3 regions of the Pannonibacter sp. I15F10I1 genome follow, and region 2 is predicted to be linked to each of the others. Evidence: riboswitches for the same ligand, from Rfam matches in the RefSeq annotation. Region 2 holds a riboswitch; each other region holds the start of a gene.
The links. A riboswitch is a leader RNA that binds a small molecule or an ion and turns the genes downstream of it on or off. The one in region 2 is predicted to bind cobalamin.

Region 1 (9,829 bases), on a different contig from region 2:
ATCGAGGCGATGGAACAGGGCTATGACACGCTGGTGGGCGAGGGCGGGGGGCGGCTCTCCGGCGGACAGCGCCAGCGCATCGCCATCGCCCGTGCCATGCTGCGCGACGCGCCGATTCTGCTGCTGGACGAGGCGACCTCGGCGCTGGATGCAGAATCGGAAGCCAAGGTGCAGGGTGCGCTGAAGCGGCTGATGCAGGGCCGCACCACGCTCGTCATCGCCCACCGCCTCTCCACCGTGCGCGATGCGGATTGCATCGCCGTGTTCGACCGGGGCCGCGTGGTGGAAACCGGCACGCATGAAGCGCTTCTGGCCCATGACGGTGTTTATCGTAGGCTCTACGATCTGCAGTTCCGGGAGACGGCGAAGGGGTGACGCGTGGTGGCAGGCCTGATGTCCTTTCGGGCCTAACCAAACGGTCAAAGCGGTGCGTCCGTGACAGTGACCCGCATCACGTCGCCCAGCACCAGGAACTCCTCCACGCCGGTTCGGCGCGCCGTGAAGACGACGGCACGTGCAGGTGTCTCGCCCTTGCAGAAATTGCTGTTGCGTCTGACGATCCCGCCGTCCGAGAAATCGCCGATGCGGCTGACGGGCAAGCGGGTCAGCACATACTCCCAGTCTGGTGGCAGCTTGCCACAGTCGCCGCGCTCGCCGTGAATGACGATGCTTTCGCCCACAGCCATGGACACATGCGGGCGCAGCACGATGAGAGGGTAAACCGGGCCGGAGTGAAACCAGAGCCATGGCTCAGCCCTGTAGAGCTCCGAGGCGCCGATCCCGCACAGGAACATCAGAAGACCAAAAGCGGCTCCACGCAGTTTTGCTGGCCGTAGAGAAATATCCGCCACCAGGGCCGGCGGTACCAGGCCCGGAGGCGGGGCCGGCTGCAACGGCCCAACCTCGAACGCCTCCTGGTCCTTCTCAAGCTCGTCATCCGTGCCGTTGCCGGTGCTGCCGCCAGTTTTGTCCTCAAGCTCCCGCGCCTTGGCATAGAGAGCGTTCCACCGGGCGCGCAGGGCGGGGCTGCGCTGCACATTCATCAACTCGGAAAGAATCATGAAATTCCGCTGCCGGGGAATATGCCGGCCGGCGCGCCAGTTGCGCAGGTTCCTGACGGCCGTTTCGAAGTGCGTATCTTCTCTTTTGCCAAGGCGGCGGCAAAGCTCGCTACCCAGACGGGCATTGTCATAATCACCGGACTGGTTGCACAGTTCATCCAGCAAGAGGTGCCATCTGTCGATTTCAGGCCCGTTGTCAGCTTCCCCTTCGCCCATTCCTGCCCTCCAAGAAATAGCTCAAGTGTTTGAATTCAAAATCTAAACATCCGGAAATTTTCCGCTTTTACCGTTGCTATCAGGTTTTTCAATTGACTTGGGTGGGGCTAGAATAAACCAATGGTTCCTGTCAGTCATACTGAAAAGGAAATCATCTGATGAGCCCCGTTATCAGACTTTCAATCGCAGCATTCGCCCTTGTGGCAGTTACCGCTTCTGCTCACGCAGAATGTAGTGGTTCAAACGGCCGCGGGTGGGGAACGGGAAATGGCAAGGGAAGCTTCGAAATGACTTCCGCCGACAAGGTTTGTAAAATCAGTTTTCCCGGATTTATTGACGAGGTGAAGAAAACACGCGAACCTGCCACGGATGTAACCATCACCCGGCAGCCGAAAAACGGGAAGGTGTCGGTGGTGAAGGGGCAGGGGTTGATCTATACGCCTGCGCGCAACTTCAAGGGTGAAGATCAGTTCTGCACCAAGAACACGACGCCCAAGGTGAAGGGCAAGAGCCTCTCCGGCTGTATCACCGTCATGGTGAAGTAACGAGAACTGACCCTGTCAACGTGATGGCGGTGTGAGCTGATCCGGAGCTGCCGGATTGGCAATGCGCGGCCGGAAAACAGAAACGCCGGGCAGATCCCTCTGCCCGGCGTTTCTGTTTGCTGTGTCAGCTGTGCTGTTCCCGATGCGTGAGGCGCACCGGGAACGGGGGTTACTTGGCCGTGGCGCTTGCACCCAGCAGATCCGGAAGGGTCTGCGGAGCGGTGGCGCCTGCACCCAGAAGCTGCGTGACCGGGACCGGTGCCTTCGGGGCCATTTCGATCACGATGTTCTTCGGGTCGGCGGCAAAGGTGCGGGCAGCCTCCAGCAGTTCCTCGCCGAAGCGGGTGCCGGTGAGCGGGCCCATGTCCTGCGCCATCGCGTCGACGAGGCCGGCGGCGAGCTCTTCCTGAGTGAGGCCCGCCTCGTCCGCCTGAACGCCGATGAAGGCCGACAGGACAGCGAGATTTTCAGCTTCGATACGGCCAGACTTGATGCTGGCGGTTGCCAGGGCCAGCTGCGCCAGTTCCGGGTTCTCGAAGATGTCCTTCGGGATACCGCCGATGGTGAAGGTCATGTGGATCCTGCCACCGTCCTTCATCTCAAGGCTCAGGTCCTTGAGTGTCAGGTCACCGGTTGCTTCATCCCAGTTCATTTCGAAGTTCTGGTCGATGACCACTTCGGTGATGTTGAGGCGCGCGGCCAGGTCCTGGAACTGCGGGTCGGGCACAATCGCCGCCGGGAAGCGCAGGCCCTTGATGACAAGGCCAGCCTCGGTCGGGATGCGGTTGATGTGGCCCTTCTCGGTCTGGCGGTAGGTGTCCAGAGCGATCTCCTGATCGCCGATGGCGGCCGCCTTGACCGAAACGCCCAGAACCTCGGCCAGACCGATGATCGGACGGGCATCGAGAATGTCCTGCACGGAGGGCTCCATGCCGCTCATGCTGGCAACGGAGATCCGCACCAGGGAGTCCATCAGCGGGAAGTCGATTTCGCCCACCGCGATGCGGCCCAGATTGATCTCGACCTTTTCCTGCGGCTTCGTCACATCGACCTTGAGGCCGTCGAAGGCAACAATGCCGAGGCCGTTGCTGCTGATGTCCTTCATCTCGAACTTGTCGAGACCGCCGCTCACGTCCGGAGCGGTGAAGCTGACACCATTGACGGTCATGCCGTCGGCCTTGAAGAACTGCAGCGAGGCGAGGGCGGCCTTGCCGGCCTCGTCGCTGTCAACGGCATCTTCATCCAGCACCAGCTGGTCAAGATAAGGCCAAAGGGGCAGGGTTTCCGCCTTGGTGATGCTCATGGGATCCGCGGTGAGGCTGTCGATCTTGACGTCGACGCTGGCGACGTTGACGGTCATCTCTTCAACGGTCTGGCTGCCCATGATGGTCAAGCGGCTCGGGTCGGAGCCCTGGCCGATCAGGGTCAGCAGCGGCATGAAGTCGATGTCCTTCACCACCTGCTTGCCGATCGTCATGGTCATCTGGGCCATCTGGCCGCCGGGTTCCAGGGGCATGAAGTCCTGGGTCTGGACCGTTTTGCCGACCGAATACTCGTCGATCCGGAAGTCCTTGTACCCGGTCATCGCATAGTCTTCGTAGACGGTCTTCTGGTTCATGCCGTCCGGGCCGGTCATCTCCAGTGTCATCGTCTCGATGTGATAGCGGTCACCCTTGCCGTCCAGCAGCGTGCGGGCAATGTCGAAGTAACGGGTCACCGGGCGCTGCGGATCTTCCGGCACATCGGGGATGCGGCTCCAGGCCATGCCTTCGGCCACATAGCCGGTCTGGCTGAGGATGATCCTCACCGGTTCGGCAGGCTTTGCCTCCGGTGCGGCCGCCTCGGGAGCTTCGGCGTTTTCCCCGGCTTCGCCGTCTGCCGGTGCATCCGCAGTCTCGTCTTCCGGGTCCGGGATCTCCAGCGTGGTCTGCCGGTGTGAGGACGTGTCGAAGAACTTGCCGGGGATTTCAACGTCTGCCTGGGCTGTTCCCGGCACGGAAATCCTGGCGGCCTCGTAGCCCTTGTCCGTCTCGGTCAGGCCCTCGAAGGAAACAGCATCGATGCCAAGTTTCACGTCCACCTTGTCCTCGCCGCCGGGCAGCGGAATGGCGAACTCGATCTTGACGCCATGGATGGTGACGTCATTCTCGGTTGCACCGTCTTCGGCGCGTTCATAGCTGGCAACGGAAGCCCCCATGCTGGTGAAATCCGCCATCCAGCGGTCCACCAGCACGCTGGCCTGGTTGGCAAAAGCGTGCGAGGGCAGCGACATGACCAGCACCACCGTGGCGGTGCGGGCGCTGAAGCGGGTGAAGATCGGGTTCGGCAACAAGGCTTGGCCTCCTTTTGTGAAAATGCAAAGCGCGGCAGTTCAGTCAAACCGCCGCGCTGGCTGGTTCTGAATTCAGGCGTCCGGTCTATGGTTCCGTTGATGGGGGACCATCGCCGGATGCGGGACCGTCAAACGGCGCTTATTTCTTGTTGGCCGTTACGTCGATCCCGAGGATCTGCGGCAGGCCCTGCGGCGCCATGACGGCCGTTCCGAAGATCTGCGCGATGGAGACCGGTGCAGACGGCTTGGCATCAGCCTGCAGCGACACCGGGTTGTCCAGGAACTCGGCAGCGGCGGTTGCTACCTTGGCCTGGAACTCCGGGTTTTGGAGCAGGGCAAGCATCATCGGCAGGCCGGTCTTGAGCTGGCTTACGACTGCGGCGCGGTCCGAACCGGCGGTCTTGGCCTGCTGGTCCAGCAGACGGTCGACGATGGAGCCGTTGTCGAAGCGCAGGCGCATGGAATTGACCGTCAGCCCCTGGAGAATGGCCATGGCTTCTTCGCTGTTGTCCTTTGCGGCAGACAGTTTTTCGGCCACTTCCTTGGTGAAACCGCCGATCTGGACTGCGAGGGAAACACCGCCCATGTCGGCGGCGGTGATGTCCAGCTTCTGCAGGTCCAGAACCCCGGTCACGGGATCCCACTTGAAGTCGGTCGAAAGGTCAGCGGTGACGGTCTCGTAACCCAGATCGGTCAGCTGCTTTGCCGAGGAGGCATCCATTTCCGATACGGCCATGGTCAGGCCGGAAAGGGTCAGTTCGCCCGAGGTCGGCAGGTTGTCTTCGCGGCTGTTGATGGCGGCATAGGCCGATTCCAGGCGCGCCTTGGTGCTGTCGCCTTCCGTAATCTCGATGCCTTCGGCCTCGATGCTCTTGTAATCGGCCACATCCTCGAAGGACTTGGAGCCGTCGGCCGGGGGCAGGACCACCTCGCTGGCGACGAAAGAGGCCACCGAAACGGCCGTGCCCGTCTTGTCTTCCAGATAGGCTTCCTCGAAGGCGAGGCCGTCCAGCGTCATGGTGCCGTCAGCCTGCACCACACCGTTGGTCAGCGTGATGATGCCGATGGAGCCCGTGCCGTCATCCGGCGTCTTGCCTTCGAGGGCGACGTCTTCAATGGTGACCTCGCTGCCATCCTCAGAGACGCCGCCGACCGACAGAACCTTGACTTCCCCGGCTTCAAGACGGGTCAGGAAGGCGTCGGCAATGTCATTGCCGGTCGCTTCGAAGGCCAGTGCGCCGTGGGCCAGCACCAGGGTCATGACAGAAGCGCTGACACCGCGCATCAGAAAGGATCGCATTTGAAGCTCCAGATTGAGAACTGAAATCTAAACCGCCGGAACCATGTCCCAACCTTGCCATCCGGGTCCGTGACTTGCGTCACACACAGGTCTTTGGCCGGAACATGACCGTCCGTAAGGCAGGTTAAACTACTCCGGCATAACGGCTTTGTGAAATGATCTGTCAAAGGGGGCGATTTCACGGCGCTTTGCCGCGGCAGGCTCATACTTTTTACCGGTGTGTGGAGGCCTTGCGCGCCTGCACAAATGCTTTGGCATTGTTTCCGCGTGAGCTAGAGTGCCGCTGATGGGTTGCACAGACGAGGTCTGCTGCGGCAAAAATCAGGGAACGGGGTGAAGGGCTTGCACATGAGGCAAGGCCTGATTCCCCGGCTGCCCCCGCAACTGTAAACGGCGAGCGACGCCCCGATGCCACTGGCCCCAAAAGGCTGGGAAGGCAGGCGAAGCAGTGAACCGTGAGCCAGGATACCTGTCCATCACATGACCGGGCGCAAAGCCCCACCCAGTCCCATGCGCGGCGGGCGCAGAAAGGAACGAGCATGCATATCGAAGAAGGCGTCGTTGAAGGCGCGAAGATCATCCTGAGCTATGGCACGGCGGCAGCGGCTTTCGGGCTTGCGGCAAAACTCGCCGTTGACGACCTGCGGACCAATGGCGGCGCCATTCCGCTTCTCCTGCGCAGCATCATGACGACTGCGCTTGTGTTCTGCTTCTTCGAGGTGCTGCCGCATCACCCCGTGGGCGTGTCGGAGGTGCATCTGATTCTCGGCTCGACCCTGCTGCTGCTGTTCGGGGCAGGGGCGGCCGCCATCGGTCTTGCGGCCGGGTTGCTGATCCAGGGGCTGTTCTTTGCGCCCTTCGACCTGCCGCAATACGGCATGAATGTCACCACGCTGCTGGTGCCGCTCTTTGGCATCAGCCTGCTGGCAAAGCGAATCATTGCGCCGTCGACGCCTTATGTGGACCTGAAATATTCGCAGGCGCTGGCGCTTTCCACCGCCTATCAGGGCGGCATCGTCGCCTGGGTGGCCTTCTGGGCCATCTATGGCCATGGCTTCTCTGCGGAGAACCTGGCGGACGTAGCCAGCTTCGGTGCGGCCTACATGACCGTGATCATTCTGGAGCCGCTGGTGGATCTTGGCGTGCTGGCCGGTGCAAAAGCCTTGAAGCAGCTGAGCCGCAGCCCGCTGTTCAATTCAAGGCTTCATGTAGCGGGCTGAACCTTTGACATGAAAGGAGGCCGGGCTGTCCCGGCCTCCATGCAGATGATCTGGTCAAAAAGGATCGATGCCGATGCGGCCCAGCTTGTCCTGGGTCCAGCCGTCGCCTTTGCAGCCCTTGTAGGCGCCGCCGGAAGCGTAATCGAGCAGCTCGTCCGGGAGTTCATCCGCTTCGATGCGGCGCGGCAGAACCAGCACGACCTCTCCTGCGGTTTCTTCCAGAACGCGGATTGCAAGGCTGGGCACCGGATCCGTGCCGAGCAGATCCAAGAGCGCTGCGTGCGGATCGCTCAGAAGCGCAGCGCGGAAGGCTGTGTCTGATTGTGCCTTGGCTCGAAGTTCGGCCTCCAGCAGGGCGCGGGCTTTCTCGAATGGATAGGCGATGATTTCGCTCATGGTCTTCTCCTTGATTACCAGAGGCCGCGGCCTTCGATCGGCTTGAAGAAGCCGATATCCCGCAGGCATTTGTCGAGGCTGCCACCGGAGGCATAATCGAGCAGTTCATCCGGCAGCTCGTCTTCGGCGATGGAACGCGGCAGCACGAGAAGCACTTCGCCGGCCTGTTCCTCGACGACGCTGATCTTCATCGAGGGGATCGGATCATTGCCGAACATCTCGCGGATGGCGGCATGCGGGTTGCTCTTCAGCAGCTCGCGGAAGGCCGTGTCGGAGGTTGCCCTGGCAACGAGCGCAGCCTCAATGTGGGCACGGGCGCCGGCAACGGCTTCGATCATGGACGTCATCTGAATATCCTTTCTGATCAAGTGATGAGTGGTTACTTCTTCTTGTCGAACCGGCCGAAGAGCCAGTCGTTCTTGAACTGGTTCCAGCATTCCTGCGCATTGCCGCCAGCGGCATAGTCGAGGATTTCGTCCGGCAGTTCGTCCTGGGCGATCGCACGGGGCAGGACGAGGGTGACCTCGCCGGCCTGTTCTTCCACAACGGTGATCTTCAGCGACGGGATCGGATCATTGCCCAGCAGCTCGCGAATGGCGGCGTGCGGGTTGCTCGTCAGCAGCGCGCGGAAGGCTGCGTCAGACGTGGCCTTTTCGATCAGCGCAGCCTCGATGTGGGCGCGGGCGGCTGCCATGGTATCTGTCATGTGCGGCATGGTGTCTTTCCTTGCAGGGCGTGAGTTCAGGGCTGCAGGGCCGGTTTGCGTGCGCAATGCCTCAGGCGTTCCCCCGGCAGTTTCTGCTGCAGGTGGCCCTCGCCGGATTCTTGCCTTGCTGTTTCTGGACTAGGTGAAGCGCGCGATCATAGGCTCTGTCCGTCCGAGGAGGCATTGCTTGCCGTCGCCGCCAGAGGCGTAGTCAAGCAGCTCGTCCGGCAACTCGTCCTGCGCAATCGCCCGGGGCAGAACGAGCGTGATTTCGCCTGGCTGCTCTTCAATCACGGTGATCTTCAGCGAGGGGAGCGTGTCAACGCCCAGCAGCTTGCGGAGAGCGGCGTGAGGATTGCTTGTCAGCAGAGCGCGGAAGGTTGCGTCAGAGGCCGCTTTTTCGATGAGCACTGACTCGATGTGGGCGCGTACCGATGCCATGGGAACCGTCGTATACGTCATGGTCTTCTCCTTTGAAGATTGCTTTCTCAGGGCATCCAGTCCTGCTTGTAGGCCCACTGGTTGAACTTCCACCAGCACTCCTTGGCATTGCCGCCAGAGGCAAAATCGAGAAGCTCATCCGGCAATTCCTCCGGCAGATCTTTCTGCGAAATCGCACGGGGCAGGACGAGGGTGACCTCCCCGGCCTGTTCCTCGATGACGCGGATCTTGAGCGAGGGGATCGGGTCCACGCCAAGCAGCTGCTTCAGGGCAGCGCGCGGATCGCTCAGCAGCAGGGTGCGGAAGGCGGCATCTTCGCCAGCCTTCGCCAGCAGCGCTTCCTCAACATGCTGGCGGACGCGAGCCATCGGGTCTGTTGAACTGATCATGTGAATGGCCTTTTCCGTTTTGCTTGCTGCTTGTGGCGGCCAGCGCCGCCGCAAAATCCAAGCATTGACCTTTGAAATATCGTATTGTTCTGCCGTTGATCTGCGGGCTTCGCAGAGACGCCGGGAGGTGGAAAGCAACTCTGGAAAATCGAGCCGCGCATTACTCGGTGCGTGCCCGCTTTCTGATGTTTCTTTTCTATTGCATGGCTGGCAGCTTCTGGTGATTGGACCTGAAAAATTCCAAATCACGCCGGAGCGGGCATTGGGGCAGCTCTGCCGCAATCATGGCCTCGACAAGTGCCGCCGGAATGGAGGACGATTGCAAGACCCGCGAGGCCGCGCAAAGGATCAGGAGCCGCCGAACCATCATGCAGACCGGCATTACAACGCTTTCCGCCGTCCAGCTGTCCGCTGCCATCCATCAACGGCAGATTTCCTGTGTCTCCGTGATGGAGGCCTATCTGGAGCGGATCGGGCGGATCAATCCGCTGATCAACGCGATCATCTATCTGCGCCCTGAAAGGGAACTGCTGGAAGAGGCGCGCGTGTGCGACCGCGAGCTGGCGGAAGGGCACTCACGCGGCTGGATGCACGGGATGCCGCAGGCGGTGAAGGATCTGGCGGAGGTGAAGGGCCTGCCGTGCTCATGGGGCTCGCCCCTGTTCCCCGGCTATGTGTCCCCGGCTGATTCCATTCACGTGGCGCGGGTGCGGGCGGCAGGGGCCATCTTCATCGGCAAGACCAACACGCCGGAATTCGGCCTTGGTTCCCACACCCGCAATCCGGTCCATGGGGCGACCCGCAATCCGCATGATCCGGTACGCAGTGCCGGGGGCTCCAGCGGCGGCGCGGCTGCGGCACTGGCAGCAAGGCTGCTGCCGGTGGCCGATGGCTCGGACATGATGGGCTCGCTGCGCAATCCCGCTGGCTTCAACAATGTCTACGGTTTCCGCCCCAGCTTCGGCCGGGTGCCGAACGGCAAGAGCCCGGATCTGTTCTTCAGCCAGCTTGGAATCAACGGCCCCATGGGGCGCACGGTTGCCGACATGGCGCGGCTGCTGGAAACGCAGGCCGGATATGATCCGGTTGACCCGCTGTCGCTCGCCGATGAAGACCTTGCCTTGCGCGGAGCTGCCAATCTCACGGGCCGAAAGGTGGCCTGGCTGGGGGATCTGGGCGGCTATCTGCCGTTTGAACCGGGCGTGCTGGAGGTCTGCCGCAAG
Region 2 (9,829 bases):
CGATGCGCTGGCCGGTTTCGGTCTCGCCAAGTGATGACGCTTCCTTTCCACGCAGGAAAATGGGGAGGCGGTGCGCTTGGCACCGTCTCTCTCATTGCAGCTCTTGCCGCCGGGGCTGCCATTGGCGAGACCTCCATCCCGGTTGATACCGTCTTCCAGACGGCCGCCAACCGGCTCTGGGCAGCCGGTTATGTCCTTGACCCGATCGACGAAGGGGTGATCTGGAACTACCGGGTTGCCCGTGCCGTTGCTGCTGCGGCCTGCGGCGCATCTCTGGCCTTGTGCGGGGCAATCCTCCAGTCGCTGCTGCGCAATGCCCTGGCCGACCCCTATATCCTGGGCATCTCGGCGGGAGCCTCCACTGGCGCGGTCAGTGTTGCCATTCTCGGGCTCGGGGGCGGGCTGCTGTCCCTTCCCCTCGGGGCCTTTGCCGGTGCGCTCACGGCCTTCGGCCTGGTCAGCCTGCTGGCCGTCCTCGCCGGACGCAGCAGTGCCGCCGTGATTCTGGCGGGTATCGCCTGTTCGCAGCTTTTCAACGCGGTCACTTCCTTCATCGTCACCAAGTCGGCGACGGCCGATCAGGCACGCGGCATCATGTTCTGGCTGCTCGGCAATCTGTCGGGCGTGCGCTGGCCGGATGCCGGGCTGGCCGTACCGGTGGCCCTGGCCGGTTTCCTCGTCTGCCTGCTGCATGCAAGGCATCTGGACGCCTTTGCCTTCGGAACCAACGCCGCCGCATCTGCCGGGGTTCCGGTGCGCCGGGTTTATATGATCCTGATCGCCACGGCGGCCATCATGACCGCCGTCATGGTCAGCATAGCCGGGTCGATCGGCTTCGTCGGACTGGTCATTCCCCATGCCGCCCGGCTGCTGGTTGGCGTCCGGCATGGGCTGCTGCTGCCGGTTTCAGCTTGGCTCGGTGCGGTGTTCATGATCTTTGCCGACATTCTGTCGCGGATCCTGATCCCCGGACAGGTGCTGCCCATCGGCGTGATGACCGCCCTTGCCGGTGCCCCTGCCTTTGCCCTTCTCCTGATCCACAGGCCAGTGACACGATGATGCTGACAGCTCATGACCTGACATGGCGCGCGCAAGGCCGCCTCATCAACGACAAGGTCAGCCTTGATCTCGCAGAAGGCGAGTTTCTGGGCATTGCCGGACCCAACGGCTCAGGGAAGTCGACCCTTCTGTCCATGCTCTCCGGGCTGCGCAGGCCCGCATCCGGACATGTGACCGTCATGGGCACGCCCATGACGGATCTGTCCCGGCGTGACATTGCACGCCGGATTGCCGTGGTCGAGCAGCATGCGGAGACCAGCGAGCGGCTGACCGCGCGCCAGGTCGTGGAGCTTGGCCGCACCCCGCATCTCAGCATTCTGCGGCAATGGTCCAGCGAGGACGATGCCATCGTCTCGGGCGCCATCGCGGCGGCCGGCATGCAGGAGTTCGAGACACGGGAATGGCTAACCCTCTCCGGCGGGGAAAAGCAGCGGCTGCAGATCGCCCGTGCCCTGGCACAGCAGCCGGCGATCCTCATCCTGGATGAACCCACCAATCACCTCGACATCGAGCATCAGATCGGCCTGCTGGACCTTGTCAGCTCGCAGGGGCTCAGCGTCATTGCCGCGCTGCATGACCTCAATCACGCGGCCATGTTCTGCGACCGGCTGATCGTGATGGACGCTGGCCGGATCGCTGCGCAGGGCCGTCCCGGCAGCATTCTCACCCCAGATCTTCTGGCCAGGGTCTTCAAGGTCGAGGCCACGGTGGAAACGGGACCGGAGGGCGAGTGCCATATCCGGTATGCCCGGCCATCCAGCCGCCGCAGCAAACACCCGCTTCAAGGAGCAGCAGCATGATGATGCGCAGCCTCGCCCGCACCCTTTTCCTCAGCTTTGTTTCTGCCCAGTCCCTGCTCATGGCAAGCACCGCTGCAACCCGAGCCGGGACTGTCGACGTCCAGATGCTGAACCGGGGCGCCCATGGCACCATGGTGTTCGAGCCCGATTTCGTGCAGATCGCGCCGGGCGATACGGTGACCTTCCGGGTTGGCCACAAGAGCCACAATGCCGCTTCTATCGCCACAATGGTGCCCGAGGGCTTCGCCGGTTTCACCGGCAAGATCAACGAGGAGATTTCCATCACCTTTGATCGACCGGGACTCTATGGCATCAAATGCTCACCGCACTATACCATGGGTATGGTCATGGTGATTCGGGTCGGCGATGCCGCCCGGCCTGCGGGTTTTCCCGACGCAAGCGTTCCCCCTGCCTCTCTCAAGCGCTTCGAAGAGATTTTGGCCCGCTCCGGCCTCTGAGCCAGATAACTACATCTTGTGGGTATCCTGCGTCAGCTCACATAGGGATTGATAAAAATCGAATCTCCGCTATGTTGAGTCCTGTTCAGGGTTCTCCGGCGGAAACGCCGATGAGCTAAGACGGGAACAGGGTGAAACCGGCGGAAATCCGGCAATTCCCAGGCTGCCCCCGCAACTGTGAACGGTGAGCGTTCGTCCCATTCTGCCACTTGGCCGCAAGGCCTGGGAAGGCGGGGCGGCGTGATGACCCGTGAGCCAGGAGACCTGCCTTGAGCGTAACGTCCACCGGCGGGGTGCCGGAGGGGTGTGGTCAGTTCATGTCCGGCTCTGCCGGGCTGTCCGCTCCCTCTGGCCAGCGCCATCTGCTTCGGCAGCAGTGCTTCGGGGTGCAGGCATGATCAAGAGAGCCGTTTTCGAGTTTCCGCCGGGGTAGTCACCTGCGGCCCGTTTTCTCCCGCTCCACCGGATTGGTCCGGATGCCGCAGCGTGGGAATTGTCCTTGAGTTTTTATCTGATGCCGGCTGCGCAGATGCGTGGCCGAACCCTTTGTCACGTCCGTCATATGAGGATCGACCGATGACCGTCACCGTCTACAGCAAGCCCGCCTGCGTTCAGTGCAATGCCACCACCCGCGCCCTGGAGCGCAAGGGCATCGACTACACGCTGGTGGACATTTCCGAAGACACGGCGGCCTATGACTACGTGACCGGCCTTGGCTACCGTCAGGTGCCGGTGGTTGTCGCCGGTGAAAACCACTGGGCCGGTTTCCGCCCGGACCTGATCGGCGGCCTCGGCTGAACCCCTGAAGGGCGCGTGCACCATGGGCAGGCTCGTCTATTTTTCCAGCACGTCGGAAAACACCCGCCGCTTCGTCGAGAAGCTGGGGTATGACGCCATCCGCCTGCCCGTGGACGCCAGCGCGCCCGTGCCCCTCGTGAGTGAGCCCTTCGTGCTGGTGACGCCGACCTATGGCGGCGGCACGGCGAAGGGCGCGGTGCCGAAACCGGTGATCCGCTTTCTCAACGAGGAGCAGAACCGCAAGCTCATCCGCGGCGTCATCGCAGCGGGCAACACCAATTTCGGCGAAGGCTATGCCATTGCCGGCAACATCATTTCCGCCAAGTGCAACGTGCCGTTCCTCTACAGGTTCGAGCTTCTGGGCACGGCGGAGGATGTCGAGAACGTCACCCTCGGACTGGAACGGTTTTGGACATGCTAGACACGGATTCCCCGCAGGACGCGGGCGCAAAGACCCACTCCGCAGCCGTTGCCCCGGCTTCCGGCGGCAGCAATGCCCGCCAGTCCACGGCGCTGGACTATCACGCGCTGAACGCGATGCTGAACCTCTATGATGATGAGGGAAAGATCCAGTTCGAGAAGGACCGCGAGGCCGCGCGCCAGTATTTCCTCTCGCACGTGAACCAGAACACGGTCTTCTTCCATAACCTGAAGGAGAAGCTCGATTATCTGGTCACCGAAGGCTACTACGAGCCCGAGGTTCTGGAGCAGTATTCCTTTGCCTTCGTGCGCGACCTGTTCGACGCTGCCTATGCAAAGAAGTTCCGCTTCCCGACCTTCCTCGGCGCCTTCAAGTATTACACGTCCTACACGCTGAAGACGTTTGACGGTAAGCGCTATCTGGAGCGTTACGAGGACCGCGTCTGCATGGTGGCGCTGGCGCTGGCGCGCGGCGACGAAGCCCTGGCCATGGCGATGATGGAAGAGATCATCACCGGCCGCTTCCAGCCGGCAACGCCGACCTTCCTCAACGCGGGCAAGAAGAGCCGTGGCGAGCTGGTGTCCTGCTTCCTGCTGCGCATCGAAGACAACATGGAGTCCATCGGCCGGTCGATCAACTCGGCGCTGCAGCTGTCCAAGCGCGGCGGCGGTGTGGCCCTGTGCCTGACGAACCTGCGCGAATCGGGTGCGCCTATCAAGCACATCGAGAACCAGTCTTCCGGCGTCATCCCGGTGATGAAGCTGCTGGAAGACAGCTTCTCCTATGCCAACCAGCTGGGTGCCCGTCAGGGTGCGGGCGCGGTGTATCTCAACGCCCACCACCCGGACATCATGCGCTTCCTCGACACCAAGCGCGAGAATGCGGACGAGAAGATCCGCATCAAGACCCTGTCGCTGGGTGTCGTCGTGCCGGACATCACCTTCGAGCTCGCCCGCAACAACGAGGACATGTACCTGTTCTCGCCCTATGACGTGGAGCGGGTCTACGGTGTGCCCTTCTCCGAGATTTCGGTGACGGAGAAGTACCGCGAGATGGTCGAGGACGCGCGCATCCGCAAGTCCAAGATCAAGGCCCGCGAGTTCTTCCAGATCATCGCCGAGATCCAGTTCGAGAGCGGCTATCCCTACCTCATGTTCGAGGACACGGTGAACCGGGCCAACCCGATTGCCGGCCGCATTTCCATGAGCAACCTGTGCTCGGAAATCCTGCAGGTGAGCGAGGCCAGCCTCTATGAGGAGGACCTGTCCTATTCGCACCTCGGCAAGGACATTTCCTGCAATCTCGGCTCGCTGAACATCGCCAAGACGATGGATTCGGATGATTTCGGCCGCACGGTCGAAACCTCCATCCGCGCCCTGACGGCGGTCGCCGAGATGAGCAACATCACCTCCGTGCCCTCCATCGCCCGTGGCAACGCGGAGAGCCATGCCATCGGCCTTGGCCAGATGAATCTGCACGGCTACCTCGCCCGCGAGCGCATCTTCTACGGCTCGGAAGAAGGCATCGACTTCACCAACATCTACTTCTACGCCGTGACCTATCATGCGGTCCGCGCGTCGAACCGTCTGGCTGTCGAAAAGGGCCGCAGCTTCAAGGGCTTCGAGAAGTCCAAGTATGCTTCGGGCGAATATTTCGACAAGTACACGGATCAGGTCTGGGCACCGAAGACCGAGCGCGTGGCGCAGCTTTTCGCTGATGCCGGGATCCATATCCCGACGCAGGACGACTGGCGCGCCCTCAAGGCCGAGGTGATGGCAGGCGGGCTCTATAACCAGAACCTGCAGGCCGTGCCGCCCACCGGCTCGATCTCCTACATCAACCACTCGACCTCCTCGATCCACCCGATCGTGTCGAAGATCGAGATCCGCAAGGAAGGCAAGATCGGCCGCGTCTATTATCCGGCGCCCTACATGTCGAACGAGAACCTCGACTATTATCAGGATGCCTACGAGATCGGGCCGGAGAAGATCATCGACACCTATGCCGCAGCCACCCAGCACGTGGATCAGGGCCTGTCGCTGACGCTGTTCTTCCGCGACACGGCCACGACCCGCGACATCAACCGGGCGCAGATCTACGCCTGGAAGCAGGGCATCAAGACCATCTATTACATCCGCCTGCGCCAGATGGCTCTGGACGGCACGCAGGTTCAGGGCTGCGTGTCCTGCACTCTCTAATACCAAGGCTCTGAGATGCTGACGCATCACGCCTTGAAAATGCTCAAGCGCCGCAAGGGCTTAGCCAATGCTCGATAAGTCAAGCTCATCGAGCATTGGTATAAGCTGTCTGGCCCGTGGAGAAAGCATCATGAACATGCACATCAAGCCCGCCTCCCGCGTGCGCGCCATCAACTGGAACCGCATCGAGGACGACAAGGATCTGGAAGTCTGGAACCGCCTGACCGGCAATTTCTGGCTGCCCGAGAAAGTTCCGCTGTCCAACGACATTCAGTCCTGGGCCACCCTGCGCCCGGAAGAGCAGCGCCTGACCATCCGCGTCTTCACCGGCCTCACCCTGCTGGACACGATCCAGAACGGTGTTGGCGCGGTGACGCTGATGGAAGATGCCGTGACCCAGCATGAAGAGGCGGTTCTGTCGAACATCTCCTTCATGGAAGCGGTGCATGCGCGCTCCTATTCCTCCATCTTCTCGACGCTCTGCCTGACGCCGGATGTGGACGAGGCCTACCGCTGGTCGGAGGAGAACGAGTTCCTGCAGAAGAAGTCCGCGCTGATCATGGAGCAGTACGGGAGCGGCGACCCGCTGAAGAAAAAGGTGGCTTCCGTCTTCCTCGAAAGCTTCCTGTTCTACTCCGGCTTCTATCTGCCGATGTACTGGTCGAGCCGCGCCAGGCTGACCAACACGGCGGACCTTATCCGCCTGATTATCCGCGACGAGGCGGTGCATGGCTATTACATCGGCTACAAGTTCCAGCGCGCGCTGGACCGGGAGCCGGAAGCCCGCCGCCAGGAGATCAAGGATTTCGCCTTCGACCTGCTGCTGGAGCTTTACGACAACGAGACCCGCTACACCGAAGACCTTTACGACGGTGCGGGCCTGACCGAGGACGTGAAGAAGTTCCTGCATTACAACGCCAACAAGGCGCTGATGAATCTCGGCTATGAAGCCCTGTTCCCGGCGGAGGCCTGCAAGGTGAACCCGGCAATTCTCTCGGCTCTTTCGCCGAATGCCGACGAGAATCACGACTTCTTCTCCGGCTCCGGCTCGTCCTATGTCATCGGCAAGGCCGTGGCGACGGAAGACGAAGACTGGGATTTCTGAGAGCCGGCCAGAAGCTTGGATGATTTCAGGGCCTTACGCTTGCGCGTGAGGCCCTGTTCTTTTTTTCACGCGGCGGCTTGCTGCGTCACAAGCCTTCCCGGCCCCTGAAGCGGCGCTGATAGGCTGGATCGTAGAGCGCGCTTTCGCGGAACTCCTTGGCGCCAAGCCCGTGGCCCACAAAGATCAGCGCCGTGCGCTCGATGGGGTTCTCCGCCACCTTGGCACAGATATCCGCCAGCGTGCCGGAGACGATCCGCTCGTCCGGCCAGGACGCCTTGACGACGATGGCAACCGGGCAATCCGCGCCGTAAAGCGGGGTCAGCTCCGCCACCACCCTGTCAAGCGCATGGATGGCGAGGTGGATCGCCAGTGTCGCGCCGGTGGCACCGAACCGCTCAAGCGTTTCCCCCTCCGGCATGGGCGATGCCCGGCCTGACACGCGGGTCAGCACAAGGCTCTGGGCCTCGGCGGGGATCGTCAACTCGCGCCCGAGCGCCGAGGCGGCCGCCGCAAAGGCAGGGACGCCCGGTGTCATCGTATAGCCGATGCCCAGCCGGTCCAGCCGCCGGATCTGCTCGGCCACCGCGCTCCAGACCGACAGGTCGCCTGAGTGCAGGCGGGCAACATCCTGCCCGTTTTCGGAAGCACGCAGGAACTCGGCCTCGATCTCGTCCAGCGACAGCGGCGCCGTGTCGATGATCCGCGCGCCCTCCGGACAGAAAGCCAGCAGCTCTTCCGATACGAGAGATCCGGCATAAAGGCAGACCGGACAGCTTTCGATCAGGCTGCGGCCCCGAACGGTGATCAGATCAGCCGCGCCCGGGCCTGCGCCGATAAAATGGACCTTCATCATTCTTCCTCTTTGATTGGGTCTGCAGCCGCACCCGGCTTCGTCCAGCTCCATTGGGTGACGGGCATGGCCGGCCGCCAGCCGTGCATCGAGCCGATGGGTGAGGCGCGGGTGATTTCAATGCGCGTCAGCGAGCCGCCGTTGCGGGCATGCAGGGCAAGAAGCACGGCTTCCATTTCTGTCGTCACCGCATTGGCCACAAGGCGGCCGCCCGGCTTCAGCCGTTCGATGACCGTTTCCATGACGCCGGGGTTCGTGCCGCCACCGCCAACGAACACGGCATCGGGCGCAGGCAGATCCGTCAGCGCTGCAGGCGCTTCGCCCTCAATGACCTGCAGGCCGGGCACGCCGAAGCTTGCGGCATTGCGGCGGATGCGGGAGGCGCGTTCGCCATCGCTTTCGATGGCGATCGACTTGAGCGAAACATCTGCCAGCATCCATTCGATGCTGACCGAGCCGGAACCGCCGCCAACATCCCACAGGAGTTCCCCGCGCCTCGGGGCAAGGGCGGACAGGGTCAGTGCCCTGACCTCGCGCTTGGTGATCTGGCCATCATGCTCGAACAGGCTGTCATCGAGCCCCGGCGCATAGGGCAGCACCCGCGCACCAGAACCTGCCAGTACTTCGATGGCGCAGACATTCAGCGCATGGAAGTCCTGAGGGGCAAAAGCCCCGGCGGTCTGGCAGCTGATGCACTCCCTGTCCCCGCCGAGCGCCTCCAGCACATGAACCTGCGAGGCGCCGAAGCCATCCGCGGTCAGAAGGCTTGCGATGACGGCAGGTCCGTGCTCATCCGAGGTCAGCGCAAGTATGCGGGCGCCGGGATGGAGATGCGGGCGGATCAGCTCCACGGGGCGGCCATGCACGGACACACAGACCGTCTCCGCCAGAGCCCAGCCAAGGCGTGAGGCGGCAAGGCTGAAGGACGACGGGTGCGGAATGACCTGCATCTCGCTCACCGGTATCCGACGGGCAAGCGTCGCCCCTGCGCCATAAAGAAACGGATCACCTGAAGCCAGCACAACAACCGCCCGCCCGCGTTCGGCGGCAACGGCCCCGACCGAGCGCTCGAACGGGCTGAGCCAGGGGCGGGCTTCGCCGGTGATCGCAGCCCCGGCAAGATCGAGATGCCGGACACCGCCGAAGACCACCTCCGCCGCTGCAAGCGCTGCCTTGGCAGCCTCGCCAATGCCCGCTAAACCATCCTCACCGATGCCGATGATGGTCAGCCAGGGATGCTGGGGAGACGGCGGGAGATCACGCTTGGGCACGAGACATATCCTCATTCTGGCCGGTACGGCAGACGCGCGGGCACTGGCGGAACGGCTCGTTCAGCGTGAGGACCTGACGGTCACCCTGTCGCTTGCGGGCCGCACGCTGGATCCTGCCGCCCTGCCCGCGCCGGTGCGCTCCGGCGGGTTTGGCGGCGCGGAGGGGCTTGCCGCCTATCTGCGGCAGGAGAATATCCGCCTGCTCATCGATGCCACCCATCCTTTTGCCCGGCGCATGACGGCCAATGCGGTGGAAGCAAGCCGGCAGACCGGAATACCGCTGCTGAAGCTGGAGCGGCCCGCCTGGACGGCGCAGCCGGGGGACGACTGGACCCCGTTCCGCACGATCCGGGAGGCGGTGGAAGCCCTCGGCGCCGCGCCACGCCGCGTCTTTCTCGCAACAGGACGGCAGGGGGCTTCGGCCATCGAGGCCGCGCCGCAGCACCACTACCTGATCCGCAGCGTCGATCCCGTCGATCCGGCGCCTGCCGTGCCCTATGCCCGGAACATTCTGGCGCGCGGTCCCTTCACGGTGGAGGCGGAGCTGGATCTTCTGACCGGCCAGGGCATCGACGTCATCATCTGCAAGAACAGCGGCGGCGAGGCGACCTATGCCAAACTGGAGGCCGCCCGCCACCTCGGCCTTCCGGTGATGATGATCGAACGCAGTGCTCATGAGGCGCCCCTCAGTGCCGGCAGTGCCGATGAAGCCATGACCCTGATCAGTCACTGGCTTGAAGATGCTGCAAAGCGCGGCGTGTAGACGAGATCCGGCAGGCCCTCACGCGGCACGCGCCGTGTCTCCGCCGAGCCGATGATGACGCAGGTGGCCATATCCGCCATTCCGGCATGGGCTGCGGAAAGCGGCG
Region 3 (9,829 bases), on a different contig from region 2:
TCCAGATGACGGCAGAGCGCCTCGGCAGGCGCCGTCTCGCCCGCCTGCACCAGCGCCCGGTAGAAGACCAGCGCCGCCACCGGCCTTGCCGGATCTGCGAAGCTGGCCGTCAGATCATCGAGCCCCGGCGCGGTGTGGCCGGGCAGGAAAATGCCCGCACGCGGCAGCGGCGCAGGCAGCGGCGGCTCCTGATCCTTGCCAATGAGATGAGCGCAAAACCTCAGCGCATTGCGGTAATTCTCTGCGCCACCTTCAATGCAGTAGCGCCACAGCCGCCGCACGGCGTCCACCGGCACGGTGGAGAGAGCGGCCAGATCCTCATCCCACTTGTCGCAACCCGCAAAGACGGCCAGCTGCAACCCGTTGCGGTTGACTTCCTCCCGCAGCCGGTCGAGCCCGTAGGACCAGTAGCCCGCCCCGCCCAGCAGCCGCAGCACCACAAGCTTTGAACCGGCCAGCGTCTTTTCCGCGTAAAGATCGACGGAATAGGGATGGGTCAGCGCCAGAATGCTGGCCAGCCGCAGCGAAACGGCCCCGCCAAGGGAGGCATGCGCGGCGGCGAAAGCCGATAGTTCCGTATCGGCTGCCGACAGGAACACCAGATCGGCCGGGTCCTGCGCGAGGTCCACGGCATCGCCGCCGTCATCAATTCGCCGGGTTTGACTTGCGAGGATATGCATCTGGCACGCCTTCAATAGGCTCAGACTGGGTGTGCCTGTCCCCGCGTCCCGCCCCTTGCGCATGATGCGTCAGGAGCGGGGCGGCGGGGGTCCACACCGCGAAGGATCAGGCCGCGCGGCCTGCCTGCAGGGAAGCGAGTGCGTCCGTGACGGCGGCGAGATCCAGCCCCTTCAGACCGATCACCACCAGCTTGCCGGGCGCCTTGGCACCTGCCGCGAACCAGGCCTCGACACGCGGGCCAACCGCCTGCACCAGCGCAGGCGCGGCCTTGCCGGAGACCGTCACCGCGCCCTTGATGCGCAGCACGCCCTTCAGCGCCATGGCCTGCTGCACCACCGCCTCAACGTCCTTCAGCGAGGCAAACTCGGGCGCTGCGACCACGTGGCTCTCGAAATCATCGTGGTGGTGATCATGATCATCATGGTCATGGTCATGGTCATGGTCATGGTCATCATCGTGGTCGTGGTCATCATCGTCATGATGATGGTGGTGATGATGCGCACGGCGGGCGGCCAGATCATCCTCGGCCGCAGAGGAGCGGCCCAGCAGTACGTCGATGGGCAGCGAGCCCTTTTCAGCGGCGATGATCTCCACCCCGGCGCGCACATCTTCGGCGATATGCTCACGGATATGCTCCAGTGCGTGATCATCCACCAGATCGGCCTTGTTCAGCACCACCAGATCGGCGCAGGCGAGCTGATCGTGGAAGAGTTCCTCCACCGGATTGTCATGATCCAGCGTTTCGTCGGCAGCGCGCTGCGCGGCAAGGGCTTCCTCATCCAGCACGATGCGCCCTTCGGCGAGAGCTGCCGCATCCAGCACGGTGACGACACCATCCACCGTCACCCGCGTCTTCACGCTGGGCCAGGTGAAGGCCCGCACCAGCGGCTGGGGCAGCGCGAGGCCCGAGGTCTCGATGACGATGTGATCCGGCGGCGTTTCGCGGGCCAGCAGCATTTCCATCGCCGGGAGGAAATCATCGGCCACGGTGCAGCAGATGCAGCCGTTGGTCAGCTCCACCACATCATCGGCAGAGCAGGACGGATCGGCACAGCCATCCAGCAGCGAGCCGTCAAAACCCATATCGCCGAACTCGTTGACGATCAGCGCAATGCGCCGCCCGCCCGCGTTGGTCAGGAGATTGCGGATGAGCGTCGTCTTGCCCGCGCCCAGAAAGCCGGTGACGATGGTGGCCGGGATCTTGGCCACGGCTGGGGTCTGAAAATCGGTCATAGGGAGATATCCGGTTGGGAGGAAGGCTTGAGCACGAGCGGCAGACCGGCGGCCACGAAGACCACCCGGGTGCAGACGGCAGCAAGCTCCTGATTGAGACGGCCCTGCGCATCGCGGAACTGACGCGCCATGGCGTTGTCCGGCACGATGCCGAGGCCCACTTCATTCGAAACGAAAACAACAGGCGCAGGCAGATTGGGCACAAGCGCGCAAAGCGCCTGCGTGGCGGCAGCAAGGTCTACCCCGGCCATCATCAGATTGGTCAGCCAGAGCGTCAGGCAATCAACCAGCACCGCCCGTCCGGGCAAGGCTTCGCGCCGGAGCACGTCCGTCAGATCCAATCCGACGCCGCCCTTGTCCTCGATGGTGCGCCACTCTACCCCGCGCCGGGCGCGGTGCAGGCCGATGCGGCCTTCCATCTCCCCGTCCCATGCGGCGGAGGTCGCCACATAGACAGGCTCAAGCCCGCTTCCGAGGATCAGCTGCTCTGCATATCTGCTCTTGCCGGAGCGTGCGCCCCCCGTCACCAGAACGGAAGATGCGGCCCCCTGCCCTTCAGCCTGCGCCATGGGTCAGCCGCAGGCTTGCGGCATGGCAGCGTCGGGCTCTCTTGCGGACGCGCGGGCGCGATCCGCCCTGCCATCCGCCCAGTCTGGGGGAGTAGAAATCATGTCAGGTCCTCCGGTCCGCCCACCCGGCGGCCTTGGGGTTGCACCACATCAGGCCGGTCTCCTGGCTCGCGGGTCTTCACCTTGCCGCGCCTTCCCGCAAGGGCTGGCCTTGCAGTGGCATGAGGCGGCAAGATTCTCCGCTGACAGTTGCGGGGGCAGCTGCGGCTTTGGAGCCCCGGATTGAGTCGCTCCGCACCGCATTCCCGTTTCATCCCCTTGGGCTTGGCCCGCCGGGGAACCTGATCCTCTCCTTGTAACGGCTTGACGCCAGCGCAGCAAGGACGCCCTTTGGGCACCTCTGCGGCGCAATCGCCGCCCCCGCATCCCGGGCAATGGGTTCAAGCACCGGCACGGATGGGTTATCCACTGGCCCAAGCCGTTGAAAGACCGCAGATTTCCGCCAAAGCCGCCCCTGTGGAAAACTTTCTTGAAGAAAGGGCTTGGCAAATGCTCAAGGCCTTTGTTATACGCCTCTCACCGACGGCGGCGCACACAGCCGCCACCGCAAAGGGCACTGCCCTTCTGGTGATCCGCGATAGCTCAGTTGGTAGAGCGTTCGACTGTTAATCGAATGGTCGCAGGTTCGAGTCCTGCTCGCGGAGCCAACCTTTTCTCTTCCCTGGATAAAATCCAAAGCTTGCCAGCAACGGCAAGGCTTTTTGCGTTTGTGCGGTAGACTGCGCCTCACGCGGGCTTGCGGTAGAGCAGCCAGAGGAAATACGGCCCGCCGATGAAGGAGGCGAGGATGCCGGCGGGGATCTCGTAAGGAAAATCGAGCGTGCGGCCCAGCCAGTCGGCGCTGACCATCAGCGCTGCGCCGATCGCTGCAGCACAGACGATCCGCAGCAGCGCACGCCCCGGCGCCACAGAGGCCGCAATATGGGGCGCGATCAGGCCGATGAAGCTCAACGGGCCGGTGATCAGCGTTGCGGCGGCCGTCAGCAGGGCCGAGAACGCCAGAAGCGCGGTGCGCGAGCGGCGGGGCGAAAGGCCCAGCGCCCGGGCTGTGGTGTCGCCCAGCGGCAGAATGTCGAGCCAACGCCCCATCAGCGGCAGCACCAGCAGCACAACGAGCAGGATGCCGGAAGCGGCAAGGGCCGTCAGTCCGGCGGCGCGGTAGGTCGGCCCCATGGACCAGGCCAGCACGAAGACCGCACGCGGATCACCGCTGGCCAGAATGAAGGATATGAGCGCGGCGGCAAACGTGCCGATGGCAACACCGGCCAGCAGCACCGGCCCCGGTGCGTGGCCGGACTTGCGGGTGATGGCCAGTACGAAGAGGAAGGCAAGCACCGCCCCGCCCGCTCCGCCCCCCAGCAGCAGGAGCGGCGAGAAGGAACCGGTCAAAAGCAGCGCCCCGGTGATGCCGAGCCCCGCCCCGGAACTGACGCCCAGCCCCTCGGGACTGGCGAGCGGATTGCCGGTCATCGCCTGAATGAGACCTCCGGCCAGCGCCAGCATCGCCCCGGCAGCGGCTGCGGCCAGCACCCGCGGCCAGCGCCCTTCAACTAGTTCTCCGGCGGAGAGGCCGCCGGGATGCAGCTGGCTGGTGAGGGAAAAGACCGTGAGCGCGGCAAGACAGGCCAGAGCCAGCAGCAGGACGAGGCGCTGACGGCTGGCGGCCAGAACGGATGGCGCCGGCATGTGTGAACCGCCGATGCGCGTGCTCGCAGGCATGCGGCGCAGCAGCACCAGCAGCAGCACGGCTCCGGCCATGGCGGTGGCTGTTCCCGTGGGCACTTCGGCAATCATGCCGGACAGCGCCAGGACGATGCTGTCGGCAAGCAGCAGCAGCGCCGCGCCGATGATGGGCGCAGAGACAAAACGCCCGGCAAAACTCCGGGCACCGGCCAGCGTTGCCAGATGCGGCGCGGCAAGGCCGACGAAGGCAATCACCCCCACGCGCACCACCACCAGCGCGGAAAGACAGCAGGCCAGCGACAGGGCAACAAGCCGGATCGTGCGGATGGAGAGGCCCAGGCTGCGGGCGCTGGCATCATCGAGCCCGGCAACCGTCAGCGGCCTGAGCAACAGTGCCAGCAGCGGCACGCAGACCGCAAGCCTGACGGACAGGGCCGAGGCATCGGAAAAATCATTCTGCACCAGCGAGCCGCTGGCCCAGATGAAGACCGAGCGCAGATATTCATGCTGGAACAGGGCCAGCACAACGGAAGCCGATCCGGCAAAGAAGCTGACGATCATGCCGCACAAGAGCAGGGTCACCGGCGAAAAACCGTGGCGGGAGGCAAGCATCCCCACCAGCGCCAGTGCGGCAAAGCCGCCCGCCAGCCCCGCCGCCTCGCGCTGCCACATGGCGAGTGCGGGCACGAGCAGCGTTGCCGCCATGATGCCAAGCTGTGCACCGGAAAGAAGACCAAGGGTTGCCGGTTCCGCCAGCGGGTTCTTCAGTACCTGCTGAAACACCACTCCCGCCAGCGCCAGGGCGGCCCCGGCCAGCACCGCCACAGCAAGGCGCGGCAGCAGCGCATAATGCAGATAGATTTCCCCGAAGACAGCCGGGTCCGGATCAAGCAGCGCCGCGCCCAGCGCAGACAGGGGCACATGGGCGCTGTAGGACAAAAGGGTCAGGACGGCGGCAGGCACCAGCAGCGCCGCAAGAAGCAAGGGAAGACGAAGCGTCATGAGGTCTGCAGGGCCTTGGTGAGAATACCGGCAAAACGCAGGGCGGACGGCAAAGCTCCGAAGACCCAGACCGGTGGAATGCTGACAACGCGCCCTGCCCGCACCGCCGGGATGGCCCGCCACAACCCGCTGGCGGCGAGCGCTTCCGGCGGACCAGGCTCGATGATGACGATGCGTGCTTCCGGGTTGGCGGCAATCGCGTCGAGGCCTGCGGTCGAGAAGCCCCAATGACTGCCGCTGTGCTGCCAGGCGGATGGCAGGCCGAGACGGCCCAGCACATCGTGGAAAAGACTGCCGGGGCCGTAGATATCGGCGAGCCGGTCACTGGCAAATTTCAGGATCAGCAGAGGCCGGCCATCATAGGACTGAAGCTCGTTTCGCAAGGCTGTGAACTGGAACTCAGCTTGTTCCAGATAGGCACGCCCCGCTTCCTGAAGCTGCAGGCGGGCGGCAATCACCTCAAGTCCCTCTTCAGCCCGTTTCAGCGGCTGGCGTTCCGGTGTGTAGAGCGGCAGGGAAAGCACGGGCGCAACCGGCTCCAGCATGGCCGCCGGAACGCCATAGCCGGTCTGGGTGACAATCAGATCCGGCCGGAAGGCGCGCAGCAGTTCCATGTTGGGCCAGGAGCGCAGGCCCAGATCGATGGTGCCCTCCGCCAGCGCCGGGCTGACGACACGCGCGCCATAGAGCGGGGCTTCCGCCACCGCGGCAGGTGCCACGCCCAGCGCCAGCAACGTTTCGGCCCAGGCCCAGTCCAGCACGGCGATGCGCGGCGCCAGCTCTCCTGCCCGGCCGGTCCGGGCCAAAAGCGGGAGGGAGGCAAACCCAAGCAACGCGGCGGCAAATTGCCGCCGCGTCAGAGCATTCGGTCCGGAGATCATCCGCTCCGGCATTACCAGCTGTATTTCAGCGTGGCATAGACCGTGCGGCCCTCGCCCCAGTAGCAGCCCGTCGTGCTGAGACAGGTGGAGACATACTTCTTGTCGAAGATGTTGCTGACATTGAGCGAGGTCTTCAGCCCGGCGAGCTTCGGATCCACCTTGCCGAAGTCATAGCGCAGCGCCGCATCAAACAGGGTGTAGTCCGGCACATCGAAGGCGTTGGCGTTGTCGCCGAATGTCTGCCCCATGTAGCGGGCGCCGCCGCCGAAGCTGAGCCCACCCCAGGCCTGATCGGACTGGACGGTGTAGTCCAGCCAGAGCGATGCCTGGTGCTCGGGCACGAAGGCCAGACGCTTGCCCTTGTTGCTGGTGCCGCTGGAGGTGGCATTGTCGCGGGTGATCTCGCTGTCCGTATAGGCATAGGAACCCGTGAGCGAAAGGCCGGAGGCGAGTTCGGCCTTGCCTTCCAGCTCGATGCCGCGCATGCGCACCTCACCGGTCTGCACGCGGAAGCTCGTGTTGACCGGATCAGGCGTGAGCACGTTCTGCTGCGTCAGCTGATAGGCCGACAGGGTGATGAAGCTGTTCATGCCATTGGGCTGGAACTTCACCCCGGCCTCGAACTGCTCGCCCGTGGTCGGATTGAACGGCGAACCGCTGCGGTCCGTGCCGCTTGCCGGGTTGAACGAGGTGGAGTAGCTGGCATAGGGCGACAGGCCATTGTCGAAATTGTAGACGAGGCCCGCCCGCCAGGTGAACTTGCCGTCCTGCTGGTTCACCGGGGTGTTGGTTGTGGCTGTCCGGGTGCGCGTGTCAGTGTTGGCCCAGTCATAGCGCCCGCCAAGCGACAGGACGAAGTTGTTCCACTCGATCTGGTCCTGCGCATAAAGCCCTGCCTGCGAGCGCTGCTGGTCGATCCAGGTCGCCGTCGCAGGGCGGGAGATGCTGGTTGCCCCATAGACCGGATTATAGGCGTTGAAGGGCGTATAGATCACCGAAAGCGCCGATTCTTCAAACGAGCTGTCCTCGAAGGAGTAATCGAAGCCGAACAGCATCGTGTGCTTCGCACTGCCGGTGCTGAACCGCGCAATGGCGTTGTTGTCCACCGTGAAGAGGTTCGAGGTTTCCGGGAAGGCCCAGGCATAGCGCAGCAGCGAGGATGGGTTGCAGCTGGCCGCAGACAGGCAGAAGGCCTGCACGCGCTGTGTATCGGTATCGACGAAGCCATAGCGCAGGTTCTGCCTGAACGACCATGTGTCGTTGAACTCATGGCTGAATTCATAGCCGATGAAGGCCTGCTCGTTTTCGAACTTGTCATAGCCCGGTTCGCCGACGAAGGCGTTGCGCGGCAGGGCGGAATAAGTGCCGGTGTATAGCGTGCCATTGGCAGGCAGCGCCGGAGCACCGCCGCCGCCGGGGGAGTCGATCTTCTGGTATTCGCCCAGAACCGTCAGCGTCGTGGCATCGAACAGCTTGAAGGTGAAGGACGGCGCGATGTAGCCCTTCTTCTCTTCCACATGGTCATACTGGGTGTCGCTGAGGCGCCCCACGCCGACGATGCGGTAGAGCATGGCACCGTCCTGATCGAGCTTTCCGCCAAAATCGAAGGCGGTCTGGAACCGGTTGTGGCTGCCATATTGCAGCTCGACTTCGCGGATCTCCTCATTGCGCGGCCGCTTGCTGACCATGTTCAGCATGCCGCCGGGCTGGCCCTGACCATAGAGAACCGACGCTGGCCCCTTCAGCACTTCGGCGCGCTCCAGCCCATAGGGCTCGATCCTCGGCTGCGAATAGCCGCGAGCACCGAAGGGAAGGCGCAGGCCGTCCTTGTAGCGCCCCGGCGTGAAGCCGCGCACCGTCAGCCAGTCGTGGCGCACATCCGTATCGGCGTACTGAGCGACGACGCCGGGCGTGTAGCGCATCGCCTGCGTGATGGTCGCAGCGCCCTTCTCCGCCATCTCGTCACGGGTCACGACATTGACGGCTTGCGGCGTGTCCCTGAGTGACGTTCCGGTCTTGGTCGCCGTCGCGCTCTGGGTGGCGACGATGCCATTCACCGGGCCCCAGGCGTTTTCGCCCTCGATGGTCACCGTCTGCAACTGTGTCGCGCCATCCACCGTGGCGCCTGTGGCAGCGGCTGCGGCCGGATCAACAATGGTCACCGTGTTGGCGGCGGTAAAGCGGTAGGACAGGCCGGTTCCAGCCAGAATCCGGTTGAGCGCTTCGGAGGGCGTCAGCGTGCCGGAAACGCCCGGCGACGTCTTGCCCTGCACAAGAGCTGCCGGATAGAGCACCTGCAGATTGGACCGGTCGCCAAAACGGGAGATCGCTGTACCCAGCGCACCTGCCGGAACGGAGTAACTGACAGTGGCCGCCTGCTGCGCCGCTGCCGGGCCGGTGTAGATCACACTTGCGGTGAAAACCGCCGTTGACGCCAGAAGCGCCAACCCCAAACCGCTCATCCGCGCTGCCCGCGCCCCGGATGCCCTTTGCCCAAACTGCTTTGCCATGACCCCTGTCCAACTCTTGCATTTGCATTTTGTCCGGGCGCGAACGCACCCGTCTGATGCAAGGACGGTTTCAAAGGCCAGACACCTCACCCCCAAAGTGGAAAATAATTATCAGGTTTCTTTTCCGGCTGTGTCCACCCGGTCAGACCGGGTGCAACACGACCAGCCAGGGCGAGATCTGGAAGCTTCTCACCGGCAGCGTCTGGCGGATTGCCTCCAGAACGCCGTCCGGATTGCGGATGTCGAAGATGCCGCTGACACGCATGTTCAGAAGGCGGCTGTCCGTCACCCGGATCGTGCCGGAGCGGTAGCGGTTGACATCCGCCAGCACCTGCCGCAGCGGCCTGTCCTCAAAGATCAGCTTGCCGCGCCGCCAAGCGATTTCCGCTTCCATGTCGACGGGACGGATCTGGCCCAGATGCACATCGTCATAGGTGACAAGCTCGCCTGCCTTCACGACGGTATCCGACTTGTCCGGCCCAACCACCGAAACGGCGCTTTCCTCCACCGAAACCGTGACGGCCCCGCCCCATTCATGAACAACGAAACGGGTGCCCAGCGCGGTTGTGGAACCGGCGGCCGCCAGCACGGTAAAGGGGCGGCCGGGATCTTTGGCCACATCGAAGAAGGCGCGCCCGCGCAGCAGACGGATGCTGCGAAGGGTCTCGCTGAAATCCAGCGCAATGGCGGTGTCTGCATCAAGGTCCACCCGGCTGCCATCCTCGAGCGTCAGGCTGCGCTGTTCGCCGGTGCCGGTGAAGTGATCGCTTGTCAGGAAATCCGGCGGGCCGGCAACCGCCACCACACCGGCGGCAGCCAGCGCTGCGGCACCAGCGGACAGGAACGCACGGCGCGAGGCAAAGCCCTTCCGGGCAGAGGGCGGAACCATGGCCCCGGACATGTCCAAGGCCTCACGCGGATCCGCAATCCGGCCGAGATCCTGCCAGATGCCGCCGAGCCGCGCATATTCGGCCCGGTTCAGCGGATCGGCGGCCATCCAGCGTGCATGGCCGGCGCGGTCCCCTTCTCCCGCATCACCTGAGTTGAGACGGACGAACCAGCTCAGAGCCTCATCGCGAGCTCTCTGCTGTCTGTCTGTATTCGTTGAACCCATCATGGCCACCGGCTGTTTCCCCGTGCGCGGCCGCACGGCACGCCCTTGCGCGCATATCCTTCCCATAGACGGATTCGGTAGCGTCTCACCTCACCC

Region 1: it holds a riboswitch for cobalamin, as region 2 does, so the genes downstream of both, IF10I1_RS15145 (energy-coupling factor ABC transporter permease) here and nrdH (glutaredoxin-like protein NrdH) in region 2, are expected to answer to the same signal.
Region 3: it holds a riboswitch for cobalamin, as region 2 does, so the genes downstream of both, cobU (bifunctional adenosylcobinamide kinase/adenosylcobinamide-phosphate guanylyltransferase) here and nrdH (glutaredoxin-like protein NrdH) in region 2, are expected to answer to the same signal.

The regions. Positions count from the first base shown of each region.
Region 1 covers NZ_FYAN01000026.1:407,687-417,515, forward strand. Annotated here, with positions in the region: gene IF10I1_RS15120 (ABC transporter ATP-binding protein) at 1-375, shown strand, start outside; gene IF10I1_RS15125 (hypothetical protein) at 420-1,277, opposite strand; gene IF10I1_RS15130 (Ig-like domain-containing protein) at 1,436-1,822, shown strand; gene IF10I1_RS15135 (hypothetical protein) at 1,992-4,154, opposite strand; gene IF10I1_RS15140 (hypothetical protein) at 4,294-5,454, opposite strand; cobalamin riboswitch at 5,725-5,947, shown strand; gene IF10I1_RS15145 (energy-coupling factor ABC transporter permease) at 5,994-6,674, shown strand; gene IF10I1_RS15150 (NHLP leader peptide family natural product precursor) at 6,729-7,070, opposite strand; gene IF10I1_RS15155 (NHLP leader peptide family natural product precursor) at 7,085-7,417, opposite strand; gene IF10I1_RS15160 (NHLP leader peptide family RiPP precursor) at 7,450-7,785, opposite strand; gene IF10I1_RS15165 (NHLP leader peptide family RiPP precursor) at 7,915-8,238, opposite strand; gene IF10I1_RS15170 (NHLP leader peptide family RiPP precursor) at 8,265-8,606, opposite strand; gene IF10I1_RS15175 (amidase) at 8,975-9,829, shown strand, end outside.
Region 2 covers NZ_FYAN01000028.1:295,215-305,043, reverse strand. Annotated here, with positions in the region: gene IF10I1_RS20010 (ABC transporter substrate-binding protein) at 1-34, shown strand, start outside; gene IF10I1_RS20005 (iron ABC transporter permease) at 34-1,059, shown strand; gene IF10I1_RS20000 (ABC transporter ATP-binding protein) at 1,056-1,859, shown strand; gene IF10I1_RS19995 (pseudoazurin) at 1,856-2,317, shown strand; cobalamin riboswitch at 2,389-2,604, shown strand; gene nrdH (glutaredoxin-like protein NrdH) at 2,894-3,115, shown strand; gene nrdI (class Ib ribonucleoside-diphosphate reductase assembly flavoprotein NrdI) at 3,138-3,536, shown strand; gene nrdE (class 1b ribonucleoside-diphosphate reductase subunit alpha) at 3,530-5,734, shown strand; gene nrdF (class 1b ribonucleoside-diphosphate reductase subunit beta) at 5,865-6,839, shown strand; gene cobM (precorrin-4 C(11)-methyltransferase) at 6,925-7,689, opposite strand; gene cbiE (precorrin-6y C5,15-methyltransferase (decarboxylating) subunit CbiE) at 7,689-8,975, opposite strand; gene IF10I1_RS19960 (cobalt-precorrin-6A reductase) at 8,911-9,723, shown strand; gene IF10I1_RS19955 (precorrin-3B C(17)-methyltransferase) at 9,687-9,829, opposite strand, start outside.
Region 3 covers NZ_FYAN01000026.1:969,434-979,262, forward strand. Annotated here, with positions in the region: gene cobN (cobaltochelatase subunit CobN) at 1-680, opposite strand, end outside; gene cobW (cobalamin biosynthesis protein CobW) at 787-1,914, opposite strand; gene cobU (bifunctional adenosylcobinamide kinase/adenosylcobinamide-phosphate guanylyltransferase) at 1,911-2,483, opposite strand; cobalamin riboswitch at 2,619-2,843, opposite strand; tRNA gene IF10I1_RS17690 (tRNA-Asn) at 3,115-3,190, shown strand; gene fhuB (Fe(3+)-hydroxamate ABC transporter permease FhuB) at 3,270-5,228, opposite strand; gene IF10I1_RS17700 (ABC transporter substrate-binding protein) at 5,225-6,109, opposite strand; gene IF10I1_RS17705 (TonB-dependent siderophore receptor) at 6,121-8,619, opposite strand; gene IF10I1_RS17710 (FecR family protein) at 8,762-9,736, opposite strand.